2 regions of the Tumebacillus lipolyticus genome follow, and region 1 is predicted to be linked to the other one. Evidence: a T-box and tRNA genes for the amino acid it is inferred to sense, from the RefSeq annotation. Region 1 holds a T-box; the other holds one or more tRNA genes.
The links. The T-box of region 1 lies ahead of trpS (tryptophan--tRNA ligase). A T-box ahead of a tRNA ligase gene usually reads a tRNA of that ligase, here a tRNA-Trp.

Region 1 (8,725 bases):
TTTTAAACAAAAGGAGCTTGTGGTTGGTGAGTGACTTGAATAACGAAAAAATACCGAAGGAAGCGATCCAAGCATTTAAAGTTGTAGAGGAGTTGCTTGGCAGTGCAATAGTCGGGGTATATCTATTTGGTTCTGCAGTAACTAGTGGCTTACGCATTAATAGTGATGTAGATGTCCTAGTGGTTGTAAATAAAAGTTTGACTGAAGTGATTCGCAGAAAACTGACAGACAGACTAATGCATATATCCGGAAAGATAGGAAATTCAGATTCTGTGCGACCACTTGAAGTCACGGTAATAAACCATGGAGATGTTGTCCCCTGGCGATTTCCGCCAAAAAATGAATATATCTATGGTGAATGGCTCAGGGATGAGTTTGAGAATGGACAGATTCAGGAACCAACTTATGACCCTGATTTGGCTATTGTTTTAGCACAAGTGAGAATGAATAGCGTTTCTCTTTTTGGTTCTGATGCTTCTGATATACTTGAACCCGTGCCGATGACACATATTCGAAGGGCGATTATGGAATCTTTGCCAGGATTAATTGAGGGCATCAAGGGCGACGAACGAAACGTAATTTTAACCCTTGCACGAATGTGGCTGACAGTGGCTGTTGGTGAAATCTCATCAAAAGATATGGCTGCAGAATGGGCTATACCTCAGTTGCCTAAAGAGCATGCGATTTTACTCAACTTAGCAAGAAAAGCCTATCGCGGAGAGTATGTTGATAAGTGGGAAGGACTGGACAGCGAGGTAATAGCACTCGTTAATCATATGAAAAACTCTATAGAGTCACATCTTAGTATCTGAACGTGTTTGAAAGACTTAAAAACACGAAAATAAGAAGAGATTGTGAAGCAATGTACTTAAACAAATGGGTGCGGTAGTTAGAAAATTGAGCAAAACCAATAACGGATGGTGGGTTTTGCTTTGCTTTTCTATGGAAATCAAGTGAGCAACAATATTATAGAAAAGAGCCTTTTATTTTGAATACGAAAAGGAAATAGAAAAGGCGCCGCGTTTGAAGCGGAGTGAAGAGCCACTGGAGCGAAAGTGGAGAGATGGTACTTGAACCGTAGCGTTCCAAAAGAGTAAGACGCCACGAGGCGAGATGAGACCCGATCTGATGACCGGGTCTTTTATCTTTTGGCAAGAGGAAATATATGGGATCATAAGCTCTTGGAGGTTGGCAGTCTGCAGATCGAGAAGAAATGAGCTAGATTTGATAGCTGATCCCTCCATTGCAAATGACAAAAAGCTGTTGCGTCTTGAGGGGCGCGACAGCTTTTTCATAATTTCTGTAGCAGAGGCTCTCCTGACCATAGTCACACAGTCGAACCGTTAAGTTGAGGGGAGCGAAACAATAGATCACAACTACCCCCGGGGACGAAACACGAGCGCACCGAGAAAGCCGAAGACGATCGCAGCTGAGATGCCTGCGCTCGTCACTTCAAAAATGCCGGTCAATACGCCGACCAATCCATCTTTCTGCGCTTCCTGCAGCGCACCGTGCACCAGCGCGTTGCCGAAACTTGTGATCGGCACCGATGCGCCTGCTCCGGCGATTTTGATCAACGGATCATACAGCTCGAACCCTCCTAATATCGCCCCGGCCACAACGAGCGTCGACATGGTGTGGGCGGGGGTAAGTTTCATCACATCCATCAAAAACTGGCCGACCACGCAAATGGCACCACCGACGAGAAACGCCCACAAAAAGATCATTGCACTCCCTCCTCCGATTCCGCTTCGATGGAAACAGCATGGGCGATGCAAGGTATCGATTCATTTTGCTGAAACGTAAGCGGAGATAGTAAAGCCCCGGTCGCAACCACCAAGATTCGTTTCCATTCCCCTCTTTTCATCCGATGCAGCAGGTGACCGTACGTGACAGAAGCGCAGCACCCGCAACCACTGCCCCCCGACCAGACATTCGGATTCTCTCCATAGATCATCATCCCACAATCTCTGTATCGCTCTGGTGGAATCTCGATCTGATGCTGTTGAAACATCTCGGAGAGGATGCTATGCCCGACACGCCCCAGATCTCCGGTGACGACAAGATCATAGGCGGTCGGGGAGATCTGCAGGTCGCGAAAATGGGACTCGATCGTATGAAAGGCTGCCGGAGCCATCGCAGCACCCATGTTGAACGGATCAGTCAGCCCCATGTCGACCACTCGTCCGATGGTGGCCGACGTGACGCGAAGACCTGCACCCTCACGTCCGACGACGGCCGCCCCGCTTGCTGTTGCCGTCCATTGCGCCGTGGGGGGTTTTTGCGCACCGTATTCGGTCGGATAGCGGTATTGTTTTTCGGCGGAGGAGTTATGGCTGCTCGTCGCGGTCAGCACATAGTCGGCAGATTGGCTATCCACGATTAAGGAAGCGAGAGCAAGGCCTTCCATCGAGGTCGAACACGCTCCGAACAGCCCGAGAAATGGAGTCTGTAACGTGCGGGCTGTAAAGCTGGAGGAGACGATCTGGTTCATCAGGTCGCCGCAGAGAAAATATTCGATCTGCTCTTTTGTCAGCCCCGCCTTCTCGATAGCTTTGTCACAGCACTCTTCCAACAGGGTCTTCTCCGCCTTTTCCCAACTGCTTTGGCCCAACAGCATGTCGCCGTGGAGCGTGTCAAAATCATCGGCTAGCGGTCCTTGAGCTTCAAGCGGGCCTCCGATCGCAGCTGAGGAAAGAATCACGGGCTTGCTCGGAAACAACCATGTTTGATGCCCTTGTTTCATCGATGATCAGCCTCCCATCGAGATCAGTGTCCGGATCACCCCGATGACGAATGCAGCGAAAACGCCAAAGACGATCACAGAACCTGCCAGTTTGAACATGTTGCCGCCGACCCCGAGCACATACCCTTCGCTTTTGTGTTCCAGCGCGGCCGATGCGATCGAATTGGCAAATCCGGTGACCGGAACAGCGGTGCCAGCCCCTGCCCATTGCGCAATCCGATCGTATACTCCAAACCCGGTGAGGAGTACGGAGATCAAGATGAGCACCGCAACGGTCGGATTGCTCGCTGTCTTTTCATTAAAGTCGAAAAAATGGATGAAGCACTCCTGAATACCTTGAGCGAGCACACAGATCATTCCGCCCACAAAAAAGGCGCGGAGAAATCGGCTGATGAAGGGGATTTCAGGTTCATGCTTTTTGGCAAGCGTTTGGTATTGCTGCTGAGTGGGGGTCAATTTCTGCTTTTTCTGATTTGCCATCGCCTTGCACCACCTGTGATTGATCTAGCGAGTCAAGAGAGGTGTAACGTCGTCCAAAACTTGCTTCAGCCGTGCTGCCTCTTGCTCGTACCTTTTTTTCGCTGCGGCGTCCTGTACAGATAGCGCGAAGATTTCCAGGTCAGCCTGACATTTTTGTAAGGTCAAGTATGTAAGCTTCAAGGTCTGAGGTTGCGGAACTTGAATCAGATCATCAAAGAGGTCGAGAAACAGCTGGCCGTTCGTGTCGACCTGGCCGATGAATACATTTTCCAGCAGTACGCCAGCTTTGTTGAGTTCGGTGTTCAGCCATCCGCGGTTAAAACCGCGCGTCGCGAGGGACTCGTCGAGAATCTTCCCGTCCATGATCACCGTTTGCGGCTCTGTCTCAGGAGCGACAGTCACGCCGAGATGCTTTGGCGTGATCGGTTGATTTTGTGATTTCATCAGGACGCTCACTTTTCCATTCGGTTCCATCAAGGCGAACTCGACGTCGGCCACGCGAAATGCATTTTTCAACCGCAAGTGCTCCAACAGTTCATCAGAAGACATCCGCTCTTTTTTGAGATTGTCTTCCATCACCTTGCCGTCCTTGATCAGAATCGTCGCTTTCCCTTCGACAAAATTGCGAACCGACTTGTTCTTGAGGGCAAGCCATCCGAGCAGGATCGGAAAGCCAGCGTAGACAGACATCGCGAGGATGCCTTTGTACATAGGGCCGCTGAGATCATCTGCGATCATCGCCGCCAGATCGCCGAGCGCGATCCCCACGGTGTATTCGAAAAACGTCATCTGGGAGAGCTGACGTTTGCCAATGAGCTTCGTGAGTATAAAAACGAAGACGATCGATACCAAGGACCGGATGAGTATATTCAGCCAATCTGGCATGCTACCTCCTCCTTAAAAAGGGAGAGGATCGTCCTCTCCCTCCATGTTCAGGCAATTTTAAAATCCTTTGTATTGCGGTTCTTCCTTCTCCAGCTGCGTGACACGCTGTTCAAGGTTTTGCAAAATGGTCTGCGTGTCTTGAGCAGCTTGTGTATACAGTTGTTTTGCTTGTTTGTTTTGCGTTGCGAGTGCAAATGATTCCAGATTCGCCTGAGCGCCTTTCAGAGAAGCCACAGTTGTTTTTACCTGTTGTGAAATCGTCATGACGGTCACCTCCTTTGACAAGTATAGAATCTACAACAGGGCGGTATTTATTCGTTTGCAGGTCAGATCGCGGTGGGACGCCGTCGCTCTGAACGCACGTTTTGCAAATGAGTGGCAGAGTTTGTTTGAAAAGCAAAGATGCGCGGACACAGCAAAGAGACCCTCCCGTTTTAGCGGAGGGCCTTACAAGGAAAGCTGGTCGACGCGGCCTGTTTGAAGGGCGCGTCGACCAGCTTGAATTTGTGGGAGTTAAAACGTGCGGAGACCCATCGCGCTCCTGACTTCTGCCAGAACCAGCTCAGCAGAAGCGCGCGCTTTTTGGCCGCCGATCGTCAGGATGTCCACAACATCATCGTCCGACACTTGCGCACGGCGCTCGCGAAAAGGTTCGACGATCGAGGTGAGCGAAGTGGCGAGATGATGTTTGCAATCTGCACATCCGATGGCCGCCTGTTGGCATTGAGCAGCAAGGCCGTCCAGCAGATCAGCCTCTGTGAAGAAGGAGTGAAGGTGATAGATGTTGCATCCTTCGATCGTCGGATGACCGGGCTGATGCTTATAGACCCGAGCGGGGTCAGAGTACGCTTTTTTCACTTTTGCTTGAATCTGATCGCTCTCATCTCGCATCGAGATATACGAGTCGCGCGCATCCGATTTGCTCATCTTGCCTTGACCGGAGAGCGCGGGGATGCGAACAGCATTTTCAATCAGCGGTTGAGGCTCCGGAAAGAGGTCGCCATAGATCTGCTGAAAGCGGCGCACGATGGTGCGCGCCATCTCCAGATGAACCACTTGGTCTTCGCCCACCGGCACGAGGGTGCCCTTATGGATCAGGATGTCTGCCGCCATCAAGACCGGATAGCCGACCAGACCGTAGTTGATGTTGTCAGGATGCTTTTTCGCCTTCTCCTTAAAGGTCGGGCAACGCAACAGCTCTCCGAGCGGCATCACCATGCTGAGATAGGTGTGCAGCTCGCCGATCAGATCGGAGATCGAGCTCTGCGCATACAGCGCGCACTTTTCCGGGTCGAGCCCGGCCGCCACATAATCCCTTGCGACGCCGATCAGGTTGCGGCGCAGGTCAGCGGAGTTCGGATGCGTCGTCAGCGAATGCAGGTCGACGATAAAGAAGTAGGCGTCATACTGGTCTTGCAGGCGGGTCAGATTGAGCAGAGCACCGTAGTAGTTGCCGAGGTGCAGTTCGCCGGTCGGGCGGATTCCAGAAGTTACGATCTGTTTTTGTTGCGTCTGTTGGTTAGCCATCAAAATCCCTCCAAATTGTTGTTGGTTGTACAGTGTGAAAGAACCACCAGCCATCGCTCATGCGAAATCACTCCCTTTTGACATCGAAAATAAAAAAGGGCCTTCGTCCAAAAAAGGACGAAGAACCCGTGGTGCCACCTTTATTAGCTTGCGCAGCAGCGCAAACTCACTCTTCGGTACTCGACTACAATACCTAGTCTCTTGTATCGGTGAGACATCTCCGCCAGAGCCTACTTCTCTCGGTTCGGTCTGGGAGCTCCGAAGGCCATTCAGCAACATTTCCACACTGACTCGCACCGTCCGTCAGCTCTCTGAAGTATCAATGATGCTTACTCTTCTTCATCATCGCAAACATGTGAAATTGTTAGTATTCTACTCCCCATGCCGGAAAAACGCAACTGCATTTTTTCATGCGTGGTATACTGGGGGGAGAATGTTTGTTCGAAAGGATGTTGGGTTGACGTTGGCAAAACATCTCGTCATTGTAGAATCACCTGCAAAAGCGAAAACGATCAATTCCTATTTGGGAAAAGAATATATTGTCAGAGCTTCGATGGGACATGTGCGCGATCTGCCCAAAAGTGGGCTCGGCGTAGAGGTGGACAATCAGTTCCAGCCGCAGTATGAAGTTTTGAAGGAAAAGACGGCGGTCGTCAAAGAGCTTCGCTCGCTCGCCAAGTCGGCCGACCGAATCATCTTGAGCACCGACCCTGACCGCGAAGGCGAGGCGATCGCCTTTCATCTGGAGGCGCTGTTGCGCCCGAGCAATCGCAACATCGAGCGCGTGCTGTTTCATGAGATCAACAAAAATGCGATCTTGCAAGCGATGCGGAGCCCGCGCCAGATCGATTACCGCCTGGTCGACTCCCAGCAGGCAAGGCGGGTGCTGGACCGTCTGGTCGGCTATAAGCTCAGTCCGTTTTTGAGCCGCAAGATCAAACATGGGCTATCGGCGGGGCGCGTGCAATCGGTGGCGCTGCGGCTGATCGTGCAGAGGAGCGATGAGATCGAGCAGTTCAAGCCGGAAGAATACTGGGAGATCAAGGCGCAGGTGCACACCGATCCGCAAGCGCCGCTCTTCACCTGTGCCCTGGAGAAGATCGACGGCAAAAAGGCGAAGATCGGCCAAGCGGATCTTGCTGCCGCTGTGGTCGCAGAGGCGAAAGAGCAGACCTTTGTGGTGCGGAAGGTGGAGCGAGCGGAGAAAAAGCGCTATCCTGCACCGCCGTTCACAACGTCGACGCTCCAGCAAGAGGCGGCGCGCAAGCTTCGCTTCGATGTGGCCAAGACGATGCGAGTTGCCCAACAGCTTTACGAGGGGGTCAGCGTCGAGGGCAAGCCGACAGGGCTGATCACCTATATGCGAACCGACTCGACGCGGGTGGCGCCGGAGATGCAACAACAGGCGCTCCGGAAGATCGAGGAGTGGTTTGGCGCGGACTATCGCCCGAAACGACCGACCAACTATCGATCAAAAGGTGGCGCGCAAGACGCACATGAGGCGATTCGTCCGACCCATCTCGATCTGACCCCGGCGCGGGTTCAATCGCAGCTTTCACCGGAGCAGTACCGCGTCTACAAGCTGATCTATGAGCGATTTTTGGCGAGTCAGATGTCGGCCGCCATTTACGATACGGTGTCGGTCAGCATCCAGTCTGGACGATTCGACTGGAAGGCGAATGGGCGGACTTTGATCTTCGACGGTTTTCTGAAGCTGTACGAAGAGGGCAGGGACAGCAAGCACGCGGGAGAGGAGAAGGCGGATGAGGAGCCGATGTTGCCGCCTGTCGCAGAGGGGCAGCAATTGATCTGTGAGAAGATCACGCCTTCGCAACACTTCACGAAGCCGCCAGCCAACTTTACTGAGGCCAGCCTCGTCAAAGAGCTGGAAAAGCGAGGCATCGGACGGCCGAGCACCTATGCGTCGATCATCTCCGTGTTGAAGGCGCGCGACTATGTGACGGTCGAAAACAAGAATTTTTATCCGACCGACATCGGGAAGGTGGTCAGCCAGACGCTGGTGGAGAACTTCCCCGAGCTGATCAATGTCGAGTTTACGGCGGAGATGGAAAAACAGCTCGATCAGGTGGCGGAAGGCGAGCGCGACTGGCGGGGGATGCTTCAAACTTTTTATGACCCGTTTTCCAAAGCGCTGGAGCTTGCGATGAAGTCGGCTGAGCGAGTGGTGCTCGGTGAGGAGACGGTGCTGCCCTGCCCGGCGTGCGGGCAAAAGCTGTGGAAGCGATCGACGAAGTTTGGCCTCGTCTACGCATGCGGCGGATATCCGTCCTGCAAATTTATCGTTCCGGTCGGCGGGCAGACGGAGGTCCCCTGTCTCAGCTGCAGCAAGCCGCTGTATCTGTGCGATGTGACACCTAAAGGCAAGCGCAAGGCGGTGAAGCAGTATCATTGCTACCAATGCCGGGCGAAGTTTGCGTATGGAAAGGGTGGCAAGCCGGAGCCGCTGGCGGTGGAAACGGAGCATTCTTGCGAAAAGTGTGGGAAGCAGATGGTCTTGCGCAAAGGGAAGTATGGCGAGTTTCTGGCCTGCAGCGGGTATCCGCAGTGCAAGCATGTGCAGAAGGTGGACAAGGAAGGCAACCCGATGGCAAACGTTCCAAAGCTTGTGCAAGTGACCAACCAATGCTGTTCGAAGTGCGGTTCGGTGATGGTGTTGCGCGAGGGGAAGGGAGAAAAGTTTCTTGGGTGTTCTGGCTACCCGCGCTGTCGCACGACCGGCAAATGGAGTGAAAGCGTGCAGGTGATCGACGAGCTCGAATTTGCTGACGTGAAAAAGAGATATAAACAGGTGAAGAAGAAAAAATGATCAGATCCCGAGCAGCTAGTGCAACAGGTTGCTCGGGATTTTTATGACTACAGGTGGTGATGGGCGGCAGACCGATTCTATGCTGGCTTAGAGGGGCAAGCTATCTGAAAAGCGGATGTGCATCGAGGTTGGAGAGATGAGAGATGAGAGATGAGAGATGAGAGATGAGAGATGAGAGATGAGAGATGAGAGATGAGAGATGAGAGATGAGAGATGAGAGATGAGAGATGAGAGATGAGAGATGAGAGATGAGAGATGAG
Region 2 (22,237 bases), on a different contig from region 1:
AAACAGCAAGAGTACCAATTGCTAGTTTTTTCACTGTTTATCAACTCCTTATATTTTAAATTTAGTATAACATCGGGAAACCGAGCGTGTTTTCTTGAAAAATTGCGCTTTAGAGAAGCTGGGGTACTATTTGCGGCACAAAATCATGCATTATCGCCAATATATATTCATTTATGAATATTAGGAGAAGTGCAAGCATAAAAGCTCATCACGCGCTGAAGACAGCGCCGTCTGATGGGCTTCTTTGCTTGCAGTTGCCAACAAAAAAAAGGAATCGGAACGATGTCCCCGACAGAAGCTCGCATGTTCAACAAAATGGCAGAGGAGATCCGCCAGACCGCGGTAACGCCACGCAGTCAGCAAGGCAAGAGGTGTGTGGATCAGGATGGGTGCTTGGCTGAGCAGATAATCCGTCTACAGCAAGAGAAAGCCGCCCATTCTTTGTTAAGAGAAAGGACGGCTTGATCTTATGACAGCATGTTACCAAGAGATTGTGCCAGTGGTCGTCGAAGGGGTGTTGCAAACGACTTCGAGATAGTAATCGCCAGACTTCAGTTTAGAGCTGGACGAGAAACCGATCGATCGGTTTCCACTTTGAAGGAACTCCGGAATGATCTCATCATCAAAGATAATGCCCTTCTTGTAGACTGAGTAGTAGCATGCAGAAGTAACACCGGAAACTGTAGCGCTTTGAGACCCTGAAACGTTCAAGTAAGCATCCGAAGTAAGGGTGAAGTTTTTCTTTTGAGGAACCCAGGTACCAGAGTGGGTGAAGCTGTACGTAGTCGATCCTGCGTACGCAACCGTTGCAACAGCAGTGATCATACCAACGGCGGCTAAAGATGCAATCAATTTTTTGTTCATTTGAGAACCTCCAGACTATTTGTTATTTACTACCTGAGCACATAATATTATATTTTAAATAAGAAGTCAAATAGTAAAATAAAATCGAATAGCAAAAGCATCGATGAGATGCGGCTGGAACATTACCTGCGCATCAAAGAAACGAGAAAAGGGCTGGGATGCGTAGAATTTGGCGAAAAGTGGATGGACGACCTTGAGAAAACAATGATTGCCCCCATCGCACCCCGAAACTAATGAGTATGAGCGCATCGACTACCAGACGGATGCTGATGATAAACACCTTAGAGAAGTGCCACCGATCAGCTACTTCCATAACAATCCCATTCTGTAAGCCTTGACAAGATGGAAGGATGTGTTATAAATAATATATGATCAATTGTTCATATATTTGTTTTATTGACAAAAGACGAAGAGATACAAAACGAATCGATGGAGAAAAAAGCATTGCACCACTTTCAAACGGAGTGGTGATAAAAGGAAAGGGATCGATACGCTCCCAGTGTGGTACAAGTACAATCTGCAAGGAAGTACGCGCATCCTGACTGTTCTCACAAAGTGGTGCTGTTATCGACAGGTCGGGAGAACTTTGCGGAGCAAAACGTGCGACGTCGGGGAAGTAAAGAAGCAGACCTTTCAGCAGAGAATGGAAACGAAACGACAAAAGCAACACAAAAGAGAGACCGCGTAGAAAATCCCGTAAATCATCGTGCAGGAGGGAATGGCATGGGACACCATCATAAACATGGACATCATCATCACCATCATGGAGACGGCAGCAAGCGTTCGCTGACCATCGCGCTTGTGATCACAGGCGGCGTGTTTGTAGCAGAGTTGATCGGGGGGATCATGACGAACAGCTTGGCGCTGCTCTCCGATGCGGCCCATATGTTTAGCGACGTGGCGGCGCTGTTGCTCAGCTTGATCGCCATCTGGCTGGCTCGAAAGCCGGCCACGTTGCGCCGTACGTTTGGGCTGCACCGCGCTGAAATTTTAGCTGCGCTGTTCAATGCGCTCACGCTGATTCTCGTCACAATCTACATCTTTTGGGAAGCGTATGAGCGCTTTCAAGATCCACCTGAGGTGCAGAGCGGATTGATGCTCGTCGTGGCGGTGATCGGATTGCTGGCCAACCTGATCAGCGCATGGTTCCTCGCCCGCGGTGGCGAACACAAGCACAACCTCAATGTGCGCGGTGCGCTCCTGCACGTGCTCGGAGATGCACTCGGTTCGGTCGGCGCGATCGGCGCGGCCCTGGTCATCATGTTCACCGGTTGGAAGTATGCCGATCCGATCATCAGCGTGATCATCGGGGTGTTGGTGCTGATCAGCTCCTTCCGCCTGTTGAAAGATACTGTGCTGGTGTTGTTGGAAGTCGTCCCTGCGCAGATCGATCTGGGGGAGGTCAAGGAAGCGATGCGATCCGTACCTCATGTCCAGCACGTATACGATCTGCATGTGTGGACGATCACCTCCAGCTTTCTCTCGATGAGCGGTCATGTGGTGATCGATGAGGCGAGCAAGAGCGATCAGGTGTTGCGGAATCTGGAAGCGGTGTTGAAGGAGCGATTCGGCTTAACGCACACCACCATTCAGATCGAAACGAAGAACGGCCGAACAGACCTGCACGATTGCCCAGCGCAAAGCGATCATTCGCACCGATAGAGCCGCACCCGGCATGAAAAAGAGCAAAATCGTGCTTTGTTCGAAATTTGGTAACTGATATCGGTGGCAACATGGTTGACGGTCAATCCGATTCGAGATACATTGTCCATGAACATTTGTTCATGTGTACACGAACGAGAGAGAGATGGAGAGAAGCTAGCGGGGCGGAGTTCAAAAAGAGCCGACCGGCTCAGGACATAACGATCTGCTTCGTCGTCCACGACGAACCCTGCTGACTGAAGGGAGACAAGCACGATGAGGATCAGGAAACAAGTATGGGTGGCGGGGATCATTCTGCTGGTGATCGCGCTGGTAGCGGGGCTTTGGCTCTGGAAACAATCGGCTGCCGATCAGCTGGAGATCGTAAGCGACGCGCCCGACTTCACGTTGCAAAACTTAGAGGGCAAAGATGTGACCTTCAGCGATCTAAAAGGCAAGACGAAGATCGTCGAGTTTATCTTCACCAACTGCCCGGACGTCTGTCCGACCACGACTGCGCAACTTGTGCAGATTCAGAAGCAGTTGAAAGAGGACGGTCTGTTCGGCAAAGATGTAGAGTTTGTCACGATCACCTTCGATCCGGAGCGAGATACGCCTGAAGTCTTGAAGAAGCACGCGGAGGCGATGGGCATCGATCAAAACGGATGGTCGATTCTGCGCGGTGATGTGGCGACCACGAAGAAGGTTGTCGAAGATTACTGGGTCTACGCGGAAAAGCAACCGGATGGAAGCTTCATCCACTCTTCGCGCTCCCTGTTTTTGATCGACGAGAAAAACCAGATCCGCAAGATTTACTCGATGGGGGAAGAGATGCCTCGCGAGGAGATTCTGGCAGACATCAAGACGCTTGAAAAGGGATTCTTTTCTTTCTAAGATAATATGAGTGAAGCGATCTGACGACATCGGGCGGATCGCTTCACTCTTTTTTTGTTTCAGACTGAACGCGATCCCTTCAGTTTTTCTTAAGAAATTCCCCTCTTTTGTCCTAAGAAGTTTTCGATAGGATGTGAACAAGACGAAAAGGGGGAATGAAAAAAATGTTCGAATCGACAGCAGATTCTACAACTTTCGATAGATGGGTCTTTCTTTCCAAATTTTTGAGCGCACCCAAACAGGTGGGATCGATCCTACCGAGTTCACAACATCTGACGCGCAAGATGATGAGCCATGTTCCTTGGCATGAGGTCGACAGCATCGCCGAGTTAGGAGCAGGCACCGGCGTGTTTACGCGCGCGATCTACGATCGCCTGAGCCAGGGCGGTAAAGCGATCATCTTCGAATATGATGATGCGATGCGCGACCGGCTGATCGAAAGGTGGCCCAGCCTGAACTATTGGAGCGATGCGACCGAGCTGAACCAAGCGCTTTCGATCAGCAAGATGGGCGAGCTCGACTGTGTGATCTCCGGTCTGCCGTTTGCCAACTTTGAGCAGTCGCTGCGCGATAAACTGCTCGACGAAGTGGTCAGCGCGTTGCGTCCAGGGGGGCTGTTCATCGCCTTTCAATATTCGTTGCAGATGCGAAAGCAGTTGCGACAGCGCTTTTCGAGCGTCAAGGTCGACTTCGTGCCGCTAAATGTTCCGCCGGCGTTCGTCTACGTCTGCCGAAAATAGAGGGGGAGATGGTAAAATGAGTCTGGAGCTGTTGCTTGGATGGATTGGGCAGTACGGCTATCTGGCGCTATTTTTCGCCCTTTGGCTCGGCATCATCGGGCTGCCGATCCCCGATGAGAGTGTGGTGATGGCTGGCGGGTTCGTCGCGTCAACCGGGCTGTTGCACAGCGTGCCCGCCTTTTTGCTGACCTATCTCGGCGTCGTCTCGGGCCTTTCGCTCGGCTATCTGATCGGTCGGCGGGCAGGGGCGCCGATACTCGACAAGATCGGCAGCAAGCCGAAATGGGCTAAGCACCTAGCAAGCTCCCAACGGCTGCTCCGCCGCTATGGCCCGGCTGCGCTCTGCGTGTCCTACTTGTTGCCGGTGGTGCGGCACATCGTGCCTTATCTGGTCGGGGCAGGCAAGATGAGCTTTGCCCGCTATGCGCTCTATTCCTACACGAGCGGGCTGATCTGGACCTCGCTCTATTTTGCCCTCGGCTATCTGTTTGGCGGATATGCGGAAGCGATCGCGTCTGCCGTCACCACCTACGGCATGTATGCGCTCTATGCGTTGCTTGGCGCAGGTGCGATCCTGTTTGTGGTTTCAAGGAGGGAGTTCCTTTGGAAAAAGAGACGATATTGATCGTCGATGATGAAAGAGAGATTCGCAATCTGATCGAGATCTATCTTAAAAACGAAGGGTATCAGGTGCTGCAAGCGGAGGATGGTCAACAGGCGATCGACCTGCTCGAAAATACGGATGTCGACCTGATCATCCTCGATATCATGATGCCTACACTAGATGGACTGACCTTTACTTTACAAGTCCGCGAGCAAAAAGACATGCCGATCATCATGCTCTCCGCCAAGTCGCAAGATCTGGACAAGATCCACGGGCTCAGCACCGGAGCGGACGACTATATGACCAAGCCGTTCAATCCGCTTGAACTGATCGCTCGCGTGAAATCCCAATTGCGCCGCTATGTGCGGATCAACAGAGCGCCCGTTCAGCCCAGACAGGAGAATGAGATCGAGCTGGACGATCTGCTGATCAACACCGCGACGCACGAAGTTCGCGTCGGCGGGCGGGACGTGCGACTCACACCGACCGAGTTTGACATCTTGGAGTTGCTCGCTCGCAACCGCGGCATGGTGTTCAGCGCGAAGCACATCTATGAAAAAGTGTGGAAAGAGCCGTTTTATCGCTCCGACAACACGGTGATGGTCCACATTCGAAAAATCAGGGAAAAGATCGAAGAGAACAGTCGCAAGCCGAAGTATATCAAAACGGTGTGGGGAGTGGGATACAAAATTGAGACGTAGACTGGTCGGCCTGATCAAGAATCTCGTCAAGCGTGTTCAGCGAAGTCTGCGGACTCAACTGATCCTGACCTTTGTGTTCTGTTTGGCGTTTGCGGCTGCCATCGAGATCGTGATCATCCAGCTGCTTGAGGACAAGTTTGCCAGTCGCTACGTCGAAACGTATACCGGAATGAAGGAAATGGAGCATCAGACCCAGCATTTAGCGGGTGTGATCAACCGGGTGCAAGAATTGTATCCGCTCGATCCGGCGAGCCAAAAGAGCGAAATTCAAAACCTGCTGAACGACGGAGAGCGCGACACTCTGGCGAATACGGCAACTTTTCGCATCGTCGATGAGAAGGGCGAAGTGATGATCAGATCGGAAAACGCGAGTCGGGAAAGCGTAAACTTATCCGATCTGTTGCGCCGAGTGATGGAGCAGCGCAACCAAACTCAATTTTTAGATCAAACGTCAGCCTTCGTCACCCTGTATCCGGTCGAATTTGTGGACAAGGAAGCCTATCTGATCTGCACGGGCATTCCCAGAGAGGAAGTGCAACAGGGGGAGAAGTTCACCGAGGCAGGGGCGTTGCTGTTCGTCGTCATCTTTCTGTTTTTGTTCTATCAGATCACCAAGCGCAAGACAGACTATATCGAAGAGCTGTCGCGCGAGCTGAAGGTGATCTCCCAAGGAAAGCTCGGCCATCGCGTCCGCAAAAGGGGAGAAGATGAGCTTGGCATCCTCGCACACAGCATCAATCAGATGGCGGAGGATCTGGAGGCGAAGATCGAAGAAGAGCGGAAGGCGGAGCGGTTGAAAAACGAGCTGATCTCCAACGTGTCCCACGATCTGCGCACGCCGCTCACCTCGATCATCGGCTATCTGCGCTTGCTGCACGAGGGTCGTGCGAAGACGTCGGAAGAACAGCGGGAATATTTGCGCATCGCCTTTGGGAAGTCGGAGCAGTTGCAGCGACTGGTGGAAGACCTGTTCGAGTACACCAAGCTGTCCCATCATGACGTTCGGTTGGCCAAGCAGATCGTCTCGCTCAATGAGCTGGTCGGTCAGATCAGCGAAGAGTATGTGCCGCTGCTGGAGGAGAGCGAGCTGCAATTGGTCAGCAAGCTGTCCGAACGGGAGCTCTCGGTCGATCTCGATCCGGAGAAGATGGTTCGCGTCTTCGAAAACCTGCTGATCAATGCGATCAAGTACAGCCACAAGCCGAGCGTGGTGGAGCTTTGTTTGCAAGAGCAAGACGGAGGTGCCTTGCTCCTGTTGCGAAACAGGGGAGACGACATCGCACAAGAACAGTTGGAACGCCTCTTCGAGCGCTTTTATCGGCTGGATCAGTCTCGCTCGACAGACAGTGGCGGATCGGGCCTCGGCCTTGCGATCAGCAAGAGCATCGTCGATCTGCACGGCGGGAAGGTCTGGGCGACGAGCAACGCGGGTGTGATCACGTTTTACGTATGGTTGCCAGTGGCAGAACCACAAGCGGAGCGGCAGTTGTGAACGTTCGTCCACTCGGATCGTCGCATCAGGACCTGATGATATTGGCAGGTGTGTCAGAGCGGTGAAACGAGAATCCTACCACTGTATTTCCCTCTCGAATTTCGATATAATGGCATTTAGTCATGGAAGAAAGAGAAAGGGGATTTGTATGAGCGCAAACAATGAGGGATTCATTCATATAGACGACCTTGACCAGCATGCTGCCGATACGCATCGACCGACGATCGCAGAGCGCCAGCGCGTCGACTATCGCGAGATCGCGAAGGAAGTCGGACGTCTGGGCGAAGGGAAATCATACTTCATCCGCACGCATGGCTGTCAGATGAACGAACACGATACGGAGATCATGTCTGGCATGTTGGAGGAGATGGGCTACCGTCCGGCTAAAGACATGCTCGATGCCGATTTTATCCTCTACAACACATGTGCGGTCCGGGAAAACGCGGAGGTCAAAGTCTGGGGAAACCTCGGGACTTTGAAACCGCTGAAAGCAAAAAATCCGAACTTGATCATCGGCCTCTGTGGCTGTATGGCACAGGAGGACGTTGTGCGCGAGCGCATTCGCGTCACACATCCGCATGTGGACATCGTGTTCGGAACGCATAACGTCCACGTGTTGCCGAGCTTGATCGAACAGGCGCACCACAGCAAAGAGACGATCTTCGACGTATGGGATGCTGCTCACGAAGGCACGATCGAAAACCTGCCAAAAGTTCGCAAGGACGATGTGCGCGCCTGGGTGAACATCCAATATGGCTGCAACAAATTCTGCACCTACTGCATCGTGCCGTTCACTCGCGGGGAAGAGCGCTCCCGCCTGCCAGAAGATGTGGTCGAGGAGATCAAGCAGTTGGCAGAAGAAGGCTATAAGGAGATCACCTTGCTCGGCCAAAACGTCAACGATTACGGTCTCGACCTCGGCAATGTCGATTTTGCCGATCTGCTCGAACTGGTCGCACAGGTGGAAGGGATCGAGCGCATTCGCTTCACCACCTCCAACCCGTGGAACTTTACCGACAAGCTGATCGATACGATCGCCCGCCACAAGAAGATTCCGAACTACATTCATCTGCCGGTGCAGTCGGGCTCTTCGCAAGTTTTGCGCCGCATGAAGCGCGGCTATACGCGCGAGGAATATCTCGATCTGGTCAACCGGATTCGCACGCGCATCCCCGATGTGGCGTTGACCACCGACATCATCGTCGGTTTCCCCGGCGAGACGGAAGAGCAGTTCCAAGAGACCGTATCGCTGCTGGAAGAGGTGCGCTATGAAGGCGCGTACACGTTCGTCTACTCGCCGCGCGCCGGGACGCCAGCAACTCGCCTGCAAGACGATGTGACGGAAGCGGAAAAGAAACAGCGCCTTTATCGCCTAAACGAAGTGCAAGATCGAATCTCCTTCGAACAGAACCAAAAGCTGGTCGGCCAAGTGTTGGAAGTGCTGATCGACGGGAAGTCGAAAACGAACGCAGAAGTGCTGCAAGCTCGTTCCGAGTCGAACAAACTGGTTCATCTCACCGGCGCTGACGAACTGGTCGGCCAACTGGTTCATGTGAAGATCACCGAAGCGAAGACATGGTATCTGCGCGGAGAAGCGCTGCCGCAGGGGGTGCAAGTATGAGCGACATTCTCACCGCACACAAAGAGCTGAGCGAGCGCGCCGCACAGATCGGCGAAATGGTCACGAAGTCGCTTGAGATGTCGATCTTCAAGCAGGCGGAGCGCGATCTGCAAAAGCATCAGGAAGCGCAAGATCTGATCGCAGACCTTCAGCAAAAGCAAGCGCAAGGCAGCGAGGTCGATCATCTGCTCGACCGTCTGGAAGGGCTCGATGTGGTGCGCCACTTCACGGTGGCCCAACAGGGGCTGTCCGATGTGGTCGCCCATGTGACCAAGATTCTGACCGCAACGCTGTCCGACCGCCTCGACATCTTGCTGGAACAGCAAGGGGGTTGCGGCTCCTGCCCATCGACCGGCTGTGATGGCACATCTGGAAATGCCGGCTGTGAAGGCGGTTCGACCTCCTGTCACGCGTAATGCATGTACGAACGGAAAAGTCTGATCCCTCTGCAGAGGGATCAGACTTTTTGCTTGCAGCAGAAGAGGACTTCTCTTCCTGACATTTGTTATAATGGACAGGAATGTGAGGAGAGCGGGAGGATATGAATGGCTAAGTACACACCGATGATGCAACAGTATATGGACACAAAAGCGCAAGTGCCTGATGCGTTGCTGTTTTTCCGTCTCGGCGACTTTTATGAGCTGTTTTTTGACGATGCGGTGGCAGCTGCGCGCGAGTTAGAAATCACGCTGACCGGACGGGCTGGCGGATCGGATGAAAAGATCCCGATGTGTGGAGTGCCCCATCATTCGGCAGAAAACTATATTTTGCGCTTGGTGGAAAAAGGGTACAAAGTGGCGATCTGCGACCAGGTGGAAGACGCGTCCGCAGCGAAAGGGATCGTGCGCCGCGAGATCGTGCGCGTGGTGACACCGGGCACGGTGATGGAGAGCAAAGCGCTTCAAGAGAAGGCCAACCTCTATCTGGCGGCGGTCACCGCGAAGGACGGCGCTTATGGCTTGGCGTTTTGCGACCTGTCGACCGGGGAGCTGTCTGTCGTCGAGCATGAGGATGAGCAAGCGATGTTCGATGAGATGATGCGCTTCCAACCGGCCGAAGTGGTCGTTCCAGCTGGTGAAGAACAGAGCGAGTATGCCCTGACGATCAAGGAGCTTTTGCGCACCGTCTTGACCGCAGCAGGCGAGAAGACACATCGCCAGGACCGGGCGAGCGAAGCGCTGCTCGGACATTTTGGCGTGATCTCCGTCGATTCGTTCGGCTTGGCACAGCACCCGCTCGCCATATCGGCTGCCGGCATGCTGCTCACCTATCTGTTGTCGACGCAAAAGCGCAGTCTAGGTCACTTGAAGATGCCTTCCTATATCACCAGCGACGAATATATGACGCTTGATTCGTTCTCGCGTCGCAACTTGGAGCTGATCGAGACGCTTCGCGACAAGAGCAAGCACGGGGCGCTGTTAGGGCTGCTCGATGAGACGGTGACCGCGATGGGCGGTCGGCTGCTGCGCCGTTTTGTGGAGCGGCCGCTGGCGAACAAGCGGCGGATCGAGGAGCGCCTTGACTCGGTAGAAGAACTGCACGACCACCTGCTGCTGCGGGAGGATGTGCGCCAACTGCTCAATCTGGTCTACGATCTGGAGCGCTTGGTGGCGCGGGTCGCGTACGGGTCTGCCAATGCGCGGGATCTGCAGGCGATCGGCTCGTCGCTGTCGATCTTGCCCGACCTGAAGGAGCGGCTGGGGGGGACGGCTGCTACACTGCTGACCAGCATCGCGGAGGGGATCGTCGACTTCGCTCCGCTCGTCGATCTGATCGAGCGCGCTGTCGTGGACGAGCCACCTGTGTCGGTGCGAGATGGGGGCGTGATTCGCGACGGATTTGACCCCTATTTGGATACGCTGAAGCAGGCTAGCCGTGAAGGAAAGCGCTGGATTGCCAACTTGGAAGCTGCGGAGCGCGAGAAGACGGGCATCAAGTCGCTCAAAGTCGGATTCAATAAAGTGTTTGGCTATTATATCGAGGTGTCGCGCGCCAATGTGCAATATGTGCCGGATACCTACGAGCGCAAGCAGACGCTGACCAACGGGGAGCGCTATGTGACGCCTGAGCTCAAGGAGAAGGAATCGTTGATCCTCGAAGCGGAAGAGAAGCTGATCGACCTGGAATACCAGACGTTCGTCAAGGTGCGCGATGAGGTGGCCTCCTGGCTTGCCAACATTCAGCTGGCTGCCGAGTCGATCGCTTTGGTCGACGTGTTGCAGTCGCTCGCGACCGTGTCGAGCAAGCGCCGCTACGTGCGACCTGAGATCATGACGGACGACCGCATCGAGATCATCGAAGGGCGGCATCCGGTGGTCGAGGCGATGCTAAAAGGGGAGCCGTTCGTCGCCAACGACACGGTGCTCGACAACGGAAGCAACCAGATCTCGCTGATCACCGGCCCGAACATGGCGGGGAAATCGACCTACATGCGCCAGGTGGCGCTGATCGTGCTGCTCGCTCAGATCGGGAGCTTTGTGCCGGCAGATCGAGCGCAGATCGGGATCGTCGATCGCGTCTTCACCCGCATCGGGGCGTCTGACGATCTCGCAGGTGGTCAGTCGACCTTTATGGTCGAGATGGTGGAACTGGCCAACATCTTGCATCATGCCACGCCAAAAAGCTTGATCATCCTCGACGAGATCGGGCGGGGAACCTCGACGTTCGATGGGATCTCGATCGCACAGGCGGTGGTGGAGTTTCTGCACGAAAACCCGCAGGTGGGTGCCAAGACGCTGTTCGCCACCCATTACCATGAGCTGACAACGTTTACCGAATCGTTTGCAGGCGTGCGCCACTATTCGACGCACGTGCAGGAAAAAGGCGAGGGGATCGTCTTTTTGCGGAAGATTCTCCCCCAAGCGGCAGACCGCTCCTACGGGATTCAAGTGGCGAAGCTGGCCGGGCTGCCGCAGGAAGTTTTGGCGCGAGCGCGCGAAATTCTTGCGGAGCTTGAACAGGGGAAGTCTGATGTGCGACCGACAGGGTATGCACAGCCCGATCCGCTCGGCGGTGCGATGATCTTGCGCGAAGAGCCTGTGGCAGCCGCACAGGTGGAGACAGAAGATGAGGGACGGTCAGTTGCGCCAGAGGCGGTGCAGAAGGGCAAGAAGCGGGCAGGGAAAGAGAAGGATGATTCTTCTACCCTGCAGCTGTCCCTGTTTGGCGATGCGACGCTGGAGCATGAGATCGTCGAGAAGCTGCGCAGCGTCGATGTGATGAGATTGACGCCGCTCGATGCGATCAACCTGATCTACCAGCTTCACCAAAAAGCGAGGGGTGGTGCGGAATAGATGGGAACGATTCAAACCTTGAGCGACCTGCTCGCCAACAAGATCGCAGCCGGTGAGGTGGTGGAGCGACCCGCCTCGGTGATCAAAGAGCTGCTGGAAAATGCGATCGATGCGCAGAGCTCGACGATCGCGGTGGAAATTGAGCAGGGCGGGCTTGACCTGATCAAAGTCTCCGATGATGGCATCGGCATGGGGACAGAAGATGCGCTCAAAGCGTTTGAGCGCCACGCGACGAGCAAGATTCGCACAGACAAAGATCTGTTTCGCATTCGGACGCTCGGCTTTCGAGGGGAGGCACTGCCTTCGATCGCCTCTGTCGCCAAGGTGGAAGTCAAGACACGAACCCAAGAGGCGAACGAGGGGATGCGGGTCGTGATCGAAGGTGGCAAACTGGTCGCCCATGAGGTGTGTGCGGCCAAAAAAGGGACGGAGATCGCCGTTCGCGATCTGTTTTATAACACGCCAGCGCGATTGAAATATCTAAAGTCGATCCAGACGGAGCTCGGGCATGTGCTCGACTATGTGAACCGCATGGCGCTCGCCCATCCGCACATCTCGTTTCGCCTGTACCACAACGGGCGGCAGGTGATTCAAACGCCGGGCGATGGGAAGCTGCTCCACGCGGTGGCGGCGATCTATGGAAGCGACCTCGCGCGGCAGATGGTACAGGTGCAATGGGAGACGTACGACTACAAGATCGAAGGCGTCGCCGGCTTCCCTGAGCTAAACCGCGCCAATCGCAATCATTGTTCGTTTTTCATCAATGGGCGGTTTGTGAAAAGCTACCAGCTGCTCAACGCGGTGCAGTCAGCCTACCACACTTTGCTTCCGATCAATCGCTATCCGGTGGTCGTGCTGTCCCTGACGCTCGATCCGGGACTTGTCGATGTGAACGTCCATCCGAACAAGTTGGAAGTTCGCTTTTCGCAGGAAAAAGATGTGATGGCGGCCGTGCAACAGGCGGTGGAAGAAGCGTTAAAGGGTCAGACCTTTATTCCGAAGGCCACCGCCAAGTCGTACCAGAATGAACCGAAGGAAAAGATGTTGCAGGAGAAGATGGACCTGCGGGTGATCTCGCCGCCGAGGCAGGAGTCGGAGCCGCCGGACAACGTCCGCCCGAGCGCGTCAGCAGGGGCAAACGGGCCGCGGTACAGAGAACCGCTTCCGCAAGGCGGTGCGCTCGTCCGCGAAACACCGTCCACTTTTTACGGTGCGAAAGAGCGGGAGCGAGACCAGCCGCTCTCCCGTCAGCAGGTGGAAGCTGCGCTCGGAGCATATAGTCGACCGGAAGCTGGTGAGAACGCAGATGTGAGCTCTCCAACTGCGGTGCAGGGGGCGGCGCCAGATGCGTTCGCCCGCGGGCAGGAAGCGAGTGCCGAGCTGCGAGCGCAGGAGAGCAGCTCGCACCGCATGGAGCGATCGGCAGGGCAGATCGATTCGAGCAACTCGGCGATCGATGAGCGACAGGATGTTAGCGTCAACGATATGCGCGAGGGCACGATCGAGAGCGAGGAGCGTGCAGGGGAGCGGGAACAGCGACCGAACTTGCCACAGTTTCAGCCGGTGGCGCAGGTGCTCGGCATGTACATCGTGGCGCAGGATGATACCGGCTTGTATCTGATCGACCAACATGCGGCGCATGAGAAAGTGCTGTTTGAAAAGTTTTCACAAAAGCTGTCGACAAGGCAAATTCGTCCGCTTCCGCTGCTGGTACCGCTGACGCTCGAACTGACAGCCGCAGAGTCGGCGAGGCTGGAAGAGAAGATCGGAGCGCTCGCCGAATGTCAGATCGAAGTGGAGAGCTTCGGCGACAGAACGTTCCTGATCCGCTCGGTGCCAGACATCTGGGAAGGGCTGCCCACGCAAGGGCTGTTGCAAGAGCTGATCGACGAATTGCTGCAAGAGGGCAGCACGAAAAATCCGTTGCAACTGATCGAGGACAAGGTGATCAGCAAAGCGTGCAAAGCGGCGATCAAAGCGAACCGCTGGTTGTCGATGCCGGAGATGATCGCCCTGTGCGACCAGCTGAGGGAATTAAAAAATCCGTTCACCTGCCCCCACGGTCGACCGATCATCATCCACATGTCGACCTATGATCTGGAGAAGCAATTTAAAAGGGTGATGTAGTTGCAAAATCGAACGATTACGGTCACGACCGGATTGAAAGCGCGCGATGAATATGTGGCGCAAGCAAAGCAGTACGCGGCGGAGATCGGTGGCGTATATGTGGAGCGCCGAAAGCGTGGCTTGGGCAAGATGCAAGAGATTTACGGCGATCCGTTGCTCGTCGTGTCGGAGCGCGTCAAGCTGCACATCGGCGAGGAGGAATTCTTTTTTCATCCAAGCATGGCAAATACGAGAATTAAGCGGCTGACATCTGGCGACAATGATATCGTAATCGAATATTCGGATGCTCGTCCGGGGGATGTGATTCTCGATTGCACACTCGGGCTTGGCTCCGACTCGATCGTCTTTGCGCATGTTGCAGGTGAGAGCGGGCGAGTGATCGGCATCGAATCATCAAATGTGATCGCCTATTTGGTCAAGCGCGGTCTGCAGGAGGTCACAGTTGATGTAAAGGCGGTCAATGCGGCGATGCGACGCGTCGAGGTGATCTGTGCAGATCATCTCGACTACATGCGAACGCTGCCAGATCGCTCTGTCGATATCGTCTACTTCGATCCGATGTTTCGCCGCACCGTCGAAAAATCGCATGCGATCGAGCCGATGCGCGTCTTAGGCGATGACCGCCCGATCACCGCAGCAGCGATTGCGGAAGCGAAGCGCGTGGCGAGGCGGCGCATCGTGATGAAAGAGCGCTGGTACTCGAAAGAATTTGAGCGGCTAGGGTTCAAACTGTTGCGCAAATCTTCCGGTTCGACCAACTATGGCGTGATTGATCTGGAGGGAGCGGGCAGATGAAGAAGGAAAAATTGAGAGTGTTGATCATCGTCGGACCGACTGCAGTTGGCAAGACGGCGCTGAGCCTCGCCTGTGCCAAAGCGTTTGATGGCGAGATCTTGTCGGCCGACTCGATGCAGATCTATCGGGGGATGGATATCGGCACAGCCAAGATTCGACCAGACGAGATGGAGGGCATCCCCCATCATGGGCTCGACCTGGTCGATCCTGACCAGCCGTTTACGGTGGTGGAGTTTCAACGCTATGCAGATCGAGTGATCCGCGACATTCATCAACGCGGCAAGCTGCCGATCATCGTCGGCGGCACGATGCTGTATGTAAAATCGCTGATCGACCCGATGGATTTTACCGAAGCGAAGGAAGATCCTGAGTTTCGTCAGCAGCTCTGGCAACAAGCGGAAGAGCAGGGTGGCGAACTTTTACATAAGCGCTTGCAGGAAATGGACCCTGTGACAGCAGATCGCCTGCACCCCAATGATATCAAGCGGGTGATTCGCGCTTTGGAGGTGCATCACACAACAGGTGTGCCGATGTCACAATCGTTCGGCAACCAAGCGAACGAAGGCATGTACGAGCCGGTGTTGGTCGGTCTGAACCTTGAGGACAGGCAGGAGCTGTACGAGCGGATCAACAGGCGGGTGGAGATCATGATCGAGCAAGGATTGCGAAACGAAGTGGAAGATCTGCTGGCCCAAGGATATCATCGCGACCTGCAAAGCATGCAGGCGATCGGCTACAAAGAGATCGCCGACTGCTTGGCAGGGCGCTTGACGCTTGCAGAAGCGATCGAATCGGTCAAACAGGGTTCGCGGCGCTATGCGAAGCGTCAACTTTCTTGGTGGCGCAGAGAAGAGCGAATCTGCTGGTTTGATGTCGAGAAAACGAAAGAAAGGGATCGTATCCAAAAAATCCAACTCCTGTTAGAAGGAATTTCATAGAAGGGGTACGAATACCATATAAAAAAAGAGATGGGGGTAAATACATTGAACAAACAACAGATTAATATCCAAGATCACTTTCTGAATCAAATCCGCAAGGATAACATTCCGGTGATCATTTACCTCGTGAACGGATTTCAAATTCGCGGGGTTGTCAAAGCGTTTGACAACTTCACGATCATCGTCGAGTCAGAAGGAAAGCAGCAAATGGTCTACAAGCACGCGATCTCTACGTTTACCCCAATGAAAAACGTTAGTTTCCACGCTGCTGAATAAGCGTTGAGATAGAAAACGCTTGGGAAGTGTTCCTTTGGAGCACTTCTTTTTTTATTTTCGCTCGATTTGGGGAAAGCTAGGCGTGTGTGAGGTGAACATCTGTGCCGAAACAGGAAGATCAGCAGCTGCCGGAGATGAGCGTCGATCATATCTTCTCGATCCTGGAAGATGTCCAGACGGCGAAGCTCCCCGTCTCCGATGCGGTCGATTCACTGGCCTACTGGTATCACGAGGCGTTTCAGACCGGAGAGATCGATGTCGAAGAGCCGTCCGATGCCGATCTGTTCGCAGGAGAAGACATCTGGACATAGCGCGAAAGGACCGCATGTAGTCGATGCGGTCCTTTCCTTTCCGGTGCATCAAAAGGTGATCGGCACGCTGTGGCCGCGAGGTTTGGACCCCCTGCGCATGTCTTTGATCATCCGAATCTCAAGCAGGCCGTTCTTGTATTGTGCGCGCGTCTGCTGGGGGCGCACCCGATGTGGAAGTGAGACGCTTCGCTCAAAAGAACCTCGAAAGCGCTCGTTCAAGTGGAATCGATCCTGGCTGAAATTCCCAAACCGTCCGGCGAGATTGCCGGAGACGGTGAGCTGATCAGGCTGGACGTCCACTTTGACATCGTTCGCCGATTCGAGACCGGGCACTTCCACGACCGCGACGACCTCTTGCCGGGTCTGATAGATATCGATTCGAGGGGGCATGAGCCCCTGTGTGACATCGGTGCCGTGCAGACCCTGTCCACCGAACAAACCTTGCCAGTCGGGCATCGACTGCAGTTTGTTCAGCTCGGTCATCGGCAATTGCTTCATCACGTTTTGTAAAAATTGCGGGCCGAACATTCGGCGGAGAGATTCATTCATGTTGCCAACGTTGCGCATCTGTTCAAACTGACTTCCGTTGTTGTTCACCATTGTTCCGACCTCACCTTCCTTCATCATGTGCAGTTTATGCTAGAAAGAGCAGGAAAGGTGCGACCGTGAAGGAGCGCTTCTGAAGCAGAAAATGAAAAATCTCGGCTGAAAAATGAAGCTCTTGAAGCGTTTTTTCGGTTCAGGAGCTTGAAAAGAGGTCAGGTCCCATGATACATTTGTTTTCGTCAGATGGACAAAATCATCTTGACGGTGTAAGTGGGATGTGTTAGATTAAATCCCAGCAATGATACAGGGGCATAGTTCAGTTGGTAGAACGTCGGTCTCCAAAACCGAATGTCGTGGGTTCGAGTCCTGCTGCCCCTGCCAACTTTTATTACAATCTCGCTCGATGGGGAGTCGCCAAGCGGTAAGGCAACGGACTTTGACTCCGTCATGCGAAGGTTCGATCCCTTCCTCCCCAGCCAACTTCCATGTTGCTCGTATCGAGTGACTCAAGCGACAGGAACCAATCGAATCGTCCGAACAAGCACCCCTTTGCGGCGCATCGAGTATGCGAGTGAAGGGTTTTTTTGTGTTTGCAGATCATCAGCTATGGCGTGAAGTGATAAAAGGGTGGAGAGGAGGTGGATCGGTAGTGGTTGATGCTCAGCCGGATCATCGAGGTTAGGGAGACCGATTGGTGTTCGCGGTTGTTGCACAGGGAGTTGGATTACCTGGCTTATATTTTATGAAAATTATAATTTACAAATACATATAAACGTTATACTATCGAGGTACAATCAAAATTTGTTTTGTGGAGGGTTGGTTTTCTTGAAAAAAATCGCAAAATCGCTTTCCTCCATCACCATTCTTACCGTGCTGGCAGTGCCGCTGTTTGCGACGGCAGCAGAGGCGAAGACGATCGTCATCTATGGTGATACGATGGCAGGTGTGGCCGCTGCCGCAAAAGCAGCATCGAACGCACCGACGCATCAAGTCATCCTGATCGCGCCAGGAACTTCGAGCAAACTTGGAGGGCTGGGGACTGTTGGCGGTCAAAACTTTTACGACACAAAAAAATGGTATAGCCCGAGTCTGGGAACGACCGATCATCCGCAGAAAGGCACTTTCGCTTGGTGGTATTCACAAGTCGGGCAGTTTTACAACACCGACACGCTGGCGAGCAGAATGGCGTCCGACCTTGCGAAGTATTCGAACCTTTCGATCATCTGGAACTCTGACATCGAGAGCATGACCACCGCCACATCGCCCTATCGCGTGACCGGGCTCAACCTGAAAAATGTAGTCCGCAACTCGACGACAGGCTATGTCACGTTTGGCACCACCACGAGAACGGTGACAGGAGATGTGTTTATCGATGCATCTGACGAAGGGCGTCTTGCACGCCTCTCGAACTGGGGGGGAACGACCGGACGTTTCGACTGGCCGTCAAACTATCTCGATGCGGATGAGACGGGCGTCAATGGCAAAGCGCGTCAGCAGGCGACAACGCTGATGTTTAAAGTGAAAAATGTGAACTGGCCAACCGGGGTAAGCTACCCCTATACGAATGGCGACATGATCTTCACCGTCGATTCGTCGACAGGCGCACGGGCGCTGTACGGCGGCAAAGATACGCTCAACACCTCGGCGACCGTCAAATCATTCAACGACACCTGGGGGCCGCAAGGGTATGCGATCAAGCCGATGAACATCGCGGAAAACGGTCCGAGCTCCATCTCCAACGGCGAATGGTGGGTCAACACGCTGCTCGTGTTCAACGTTGACGGACGTGCCTACGAAAAGGACAGAGGAACCTCGCGCTTTCCGAGCAACATGCGCTCCGATTATAAGACGGTCGATCAAGCTTGGGTTGCAGCGCGTGATTTTATCGCCACTCCCAGCTTTTTGACGGCGCTCAAACAGTTCAAAGGCCTCGAAAATGCGCAGTTGGTCTACGATCTGTCTGGCAAACCGGTCGTCGGCGATGTGATGTACCTGCGCGAGTCGATTCACAATTCGAACAGCTCGACAAGCAACGCGAACGGCACGGAGAACTCCAACTATGAGTTGACGACAAGCGAGAGCATCGGCGCGGGCAACAGTGCGACAACCGGTACGGACACCGGAAACTACAGCACGCGGATCGGGCTGTCCTTCTACAACTCGGATATTAACGCCTACAAGTATAGCGACATGAAAAATGCGTCGGGCAGTTATATTTGGCCGGTCACCAACGCGCTGCGCCCCGACCTTTCGTCGACGCCTGCCAACAACCCGGCGTACGTGCCTTACAAAGCGCTGACCACCAGCTATGTCGCCAACCTGCTCCTACCGGGCTATGCGGTCGGCACCTCATCTTACGGCTGGTCGGAGCATCGCGTCCTGCCCAACCTGACCGTCTTCGGGGATGCGGCAGGTGTGGCGGCTGCACACGCGGTCAACACCAGCGTCAACCCGCTGTATTTCACTTCCTCCGACATTTCGAGTGTCCAAGCGAAGCTGAGCAGCACAGGTGCGCGTCTCGATAAGTAAGCGCCGACAACATCCGGTTCCGTCGCGAACCGGATGTTCTTGCGTTTGGGGAACCTGTTGAAGATCGGTTGCGTCAGACTGGGGGTGCAATGTCGATTGCGCATTGGCGAGCGGAAGCAGGTGAGTCGTGACAGTCACTATATAATAGCCGGCGTTTGCCATTCGCTTTGAGGTCGAAGGCTGGGGATGCGAGCTGCGGTGAACCACCGTCAGAGACGATCCGAAAAGAGGATCTCTGCAGAGAAGAGAGGGCGATAATCAGAAGGCTGTTCATCAATTGGAGTCTGCCAGAATAACGGAAAGGAAAGCGCAACACAATCGAGGAAAATATTTTTACACACAACCTCTTGCATCTTCCGTGAAAATCATGTATATTAGTTTTCGCAGGCAACACTGGGCACTCGGTGCTGAGTGGCTGATGGAAAAAGTGTTCCTGTCGAAGCGTAAAAGCTGTGAGCGGATGTGGCGGAATTGGCAGACGCACTGGATTTAGGTTCCAGCGGGCGACCGTGGGGGTTCGAGTCCCTTCATCCGCACCATGTTTTCACAAGCAACCTATTTTGTGCCCTTAGCTCAGCTGGATAGAGCGTTTGACTACGAATCAAAAGGTCAGGAGTTCGAATCTCTTAGGGCACGCCATAAAAGTCGGCACGTGAGTGTCGACACTTGGGGGTATAGCTCAGTTGGTAGAGCACCTGCCTTGCAAGCAGGGGGTCAGCGGTTCGAATCCGCTTATCTCCACCAAGATTCCTCGATAGCTCAGTTGGTAGAGCGCCCGACTGTTAATCGGATGGTCACAGGTTCGAGTCCTGTTCGGGGAGCCATCATGGCCCGTTGGAGAAGCGGCTTAACTCACCGCCCTTTCAAGGCGGCATTCACGGGTTCGAATCCCGTACGGGTCACCATGTTTTTTAAGGAAGGCCAACTAAGGACGCGACGTCCTGTCGCAACGTTGGCACTAGTACGTCCTGTACGTCGGAGGTTTAGCTCAGCTGGGAGAGCATCTGCCTTACAAGCAGAGGGTCGGCGGTTCGATCCCGTCAACCTCCACCATTTTTAACCTAATATTGTCGCGGGGTGGAGCAGTTGGCAGCTCGTCGGGCTCATAACCCGAAGGTCGCAGGTTCGAGTCCTGTCCCCGCAACCAAGCTGGAGCTGTGGTGTAGAGGCCTAACATGCCTGCCTGTCACGCAGGAGACCGCGGGTTCGAATCCCGTCAGCTCCGCCATATTTACAAGTAAGAATGATACGGAGAGTTGGCCGAGTTGGTCGAAGGCGCTCCCCTGCTAAGGGAGTATACTGGAAACAGTATCGAGGGTTCGAATCCCTTGCTCTCCGCCATCTGCGGATGTAGTTCAATGGTAGAACTTCGGCTTCCCAAGCCGACAGCGTGGGTTCGATTCCCATCATCCGCTCCATCTATGGGCCCATAGCTCAGTTGGCTAGAGCGCACGACTGATAATCGTGAGGTCGGAAGTTCGAATCTTCTTGGGCCCACCATTTGTTACATTTCACATCCCCATAGTCTAGTGGCAATGTCGCGGAGGTCACACCTGTTCCCATCCCGAACACAGAAGTTAAGCTCCGCAGAGCCGATGGTACTTGGACCGCAGGGTCCTGGGAGAGTAGGTCGCCGCTAGGCGAGAAAAGACTCGATCTGAAAGGTCGGGTCTTTTTTGTTTGCAGAGGAAGTAGAAGAAGTGCCGCGTTCGGAGCGGAGCGGAGAACCACCGAAGCGAAAGCGAAGGTATGGTACTTGGACCGCAGGGTCCTGGGAGAGTAGGTAGTCGCTAGGCGAGAGAAGACCCGATCTGATCGATCGGGTCTTTTTTGTTTGCAGAGCAAGTAGAAGAAGTGCCGCGTTCGGAGCGGAGCGGAGAACCACCGAAGCGAAAGCGAAGGTATGGTACTTGGACCGCAGGGTCCTGGGAGAGTAGGTCGCCGCTAGGCGAGAAAAGACTCGATCTGAAAGATCGGGTCTTTTTTGTTTGCAGAGGAAGTAGAAGAAGTGCCGCGTTCGGAGCGCAGTCCTTCATGAACAGCTCATGTTCTCCTTTCCGCTCGGGAACGATAGACTGGAAAGGGGGAATCGATACATGCGCAACAAAGACAACCACCCGGGCAATTTTGGCGGACCGAAGCGTTTCAAGAACCCAAAGGCAAAATCGGAATACGCACCGCTTCGACCAGACGGTTCGATCGCACCGCGCCCGCAAGAGCGGATGCACGAAGGAGCAACGCATCACGATTTTCCAAATGAAAACTCATGAGTCTTTCAACCTGAGCCATCGCGCTCAGGTTTTTTGTTGACACGGTGTCATTTTGGGAGGTATAGTACAGTTGTGATTGGAAATGACACCATGTCATTGTTTTATCAGAGGAGGGGAGAGACCTTTGATCGAAGCATGGATTCGCAGCTTGGCCAAAGCTCGCTGGTTTGTGCTGATCTTGTGGGTGGCGCTGGTCGCAGGTTCGATCTTTGTCCTGCCAGATCTAGGTAAGATCGTGCAGGAGACCGAAACTGCCTTTGTGCCATCCGATGCAGAATCGGAGCAGGCGAAGCAACTGCTGGAGAGGATTGCAGGAGACGATCAGGCGCAATCGACCGCGATCGTCGTCATGCACCGCGACGGCGGACTGACCGACAGCGACCGCTCATGGCTGAAAGACAAATGGGAAGAGCTGAAGCGAGACAAGGACAGTCTCGGCATCCAAAATACCCAAACAGCCTTTGAGGAACCGCTGTTGGCCGACAAGTTTGAAAGCAAAGACAAATCGACGCAGATGCTCTTGGTCGGCTTCCCGCGCGAAGATGCGGCAGAAGTGACGCAGGAGAGCGTTGACAAGGTTCGCGAACGTTTGGAG

Region 2: it encodes a tRNA-Trp, which carries the amino acid that the T-box ahead of trpS (tryptophan--tRNA ligase) is inferred to sense. The anticodon was not compared.

What each region holds. Positions count from the first base shown of each region.
Region 1 covers NZ_JBHUIO010000007.1:312-9,036, reverse strand. The annotation lists gene ant(9) (aminoglycoside nucleotidyltransferase ANT(9)) at 27-812, shown strand; gene spoVAE (stage V sporulation protein AE) at 1,377-1,727, opposite strand; gene spoVAD (stage V sporulation protein AD) at 1,724-2,746, opposite strand; gene spoVAC (stage V sporulation protein AC) at 2,753-3,226, opposite strand; gene ACFSOY_RS12335 (DUF421 domain-containing protein) at 3,251-4,111, opposite strand; gene ACFSOY_RS12330 (DUF1657 domain-containing protein) at 4,169-4,375, opposite strand; gene trpS (tryptophan--tRNA ligase) at 4,625-5,638, opposite strand; T-box leader at 5,749-5,993, opposite strand; gene topA (type I DNA topoisomerase) at 6,102-8,465, shown strand.
Region 2 covers NZ_JBHUIO010000002.1:10,090-32,326, forward strand. The annotation lists gene ACFSOY_RS00085 (hypothetical protein) at 1-34, opposite strand, end outside; gene ACFSOY_RS00090 (hypothetical protein) at 481-864, opposite strand; gene ACFSOY_RS00095 (cation diffusion facilitator family transporter) at 1,588-2,526, shown strand; gene ACFSOY_RS00100 (SCO family protein) at 2,782-3,399, shown strand; gene ACFSOY_RS00105 (class I SAM-dependent methyltransferase) at 3,564-4,139, shown strand; gene ACFSOY_RS00110 (DedA family protein) at 4,156-4,764, shown strand; gene ACFSOY_RS00115 (response regulator transcription factor) at 4,743-5,444, shown strand; gene ACFSOY_RS00120 (sensor histidine kinase) at 5,434-6,936, shown strand; gene miaB (tRNA (N6-isopentenyl adenosine(37)-C2)-methylthiotransferase MiaB) at 7,085-8,557, shown strand; gene ACFSOY_RS00130 (YlbF/YmcA family competence regulator) at 8,554-8,973, shown strand; gene mutS (DNA mismatch repair protein MutS) at 9,103-11,850, shown strand; gene mutL (DNA mismatch repair endonuclease MutL) at 11,851-13,977, shown strand; gene ACFSOY_RS00145 (class I SAM-dependent methyltransferase) at 13,978-14,772, shown strand; gene miaA (tRNA (adenosine(37)-N6)-dimethylallyltransferase MiaA) at 14,769-15,710, shown strand; gene hfq (RNA chaperone Hfq) at 15,756-15,986, shown strand; gene ACFSOY_RS00160 (hypothetical protein) at 16,088-16,297, shown strand; gene ACFSOY_RS00165 (Hsp20/alpha crystallin family protein) at 16,346-16,897, opposite strand; tRNA gene ACFSOY_RS00170 (tRNA-Trp) at 17,149-17,224, shown strand; tRNA gene ACFSOY_RS00175 (tRNA-Gln) at 17,248-17,322, shown strand; gene ACFSOY_RS00180 (FAD-dependent oxidoreductase) at 17,669-19,372, shown strand; tRNA gene ACFSOY_RS00185 (tRNA-Leu) at 19,829-19,911, shown strand; tRNA gene ACFSOY_RS00190 (tRNA-Arg) at 19,935-20,011, shown strand; tRNA gene ACFSOY_RS00195 (tRNA-Ala) at 20,041-20,116, shown strand; tRNA gene ACFSOY_RS00200 (tRNA-Asn) at 20,121-20,196, shown strand; tRNA gene ACFSOY_RS00205 (tRNA-Glu) at 20,201-20,277, shown strand; tRNA gene ACFSOY_RS00210 (tRNA-Val) at 20,350-20,425, shown strand; tRNA gene ACFSOY_RS00215 (tRNA-Met) at 20,444-20,519, shown strand; tRNA gene ACFSOY_RS00220 (tRNA-Asp) at 20,524-20,600, shown strand; tRNA gene ACFSOY_RS00225 (tRNA-Ser) at 20,623-20,713, shown strand; tRNA gene ACFSOY_RS00230 (tRNA-Gly) at 20,717-20,790, shown strand; tRNA gene ACFSOY_RS00235 (tRNA-Ile) at 20,796-20,872, shown strand; rRNA gene rrf (5S ribosomal RNA) at 20,898-21,014, shown strand; gene sspK (small acid-soluble spore protein K) at 21,469-21,642, shown strand; gene ACFSOY_RS00250 (MMPL family transporter) at 21,767-22,237, shown strand, end outside.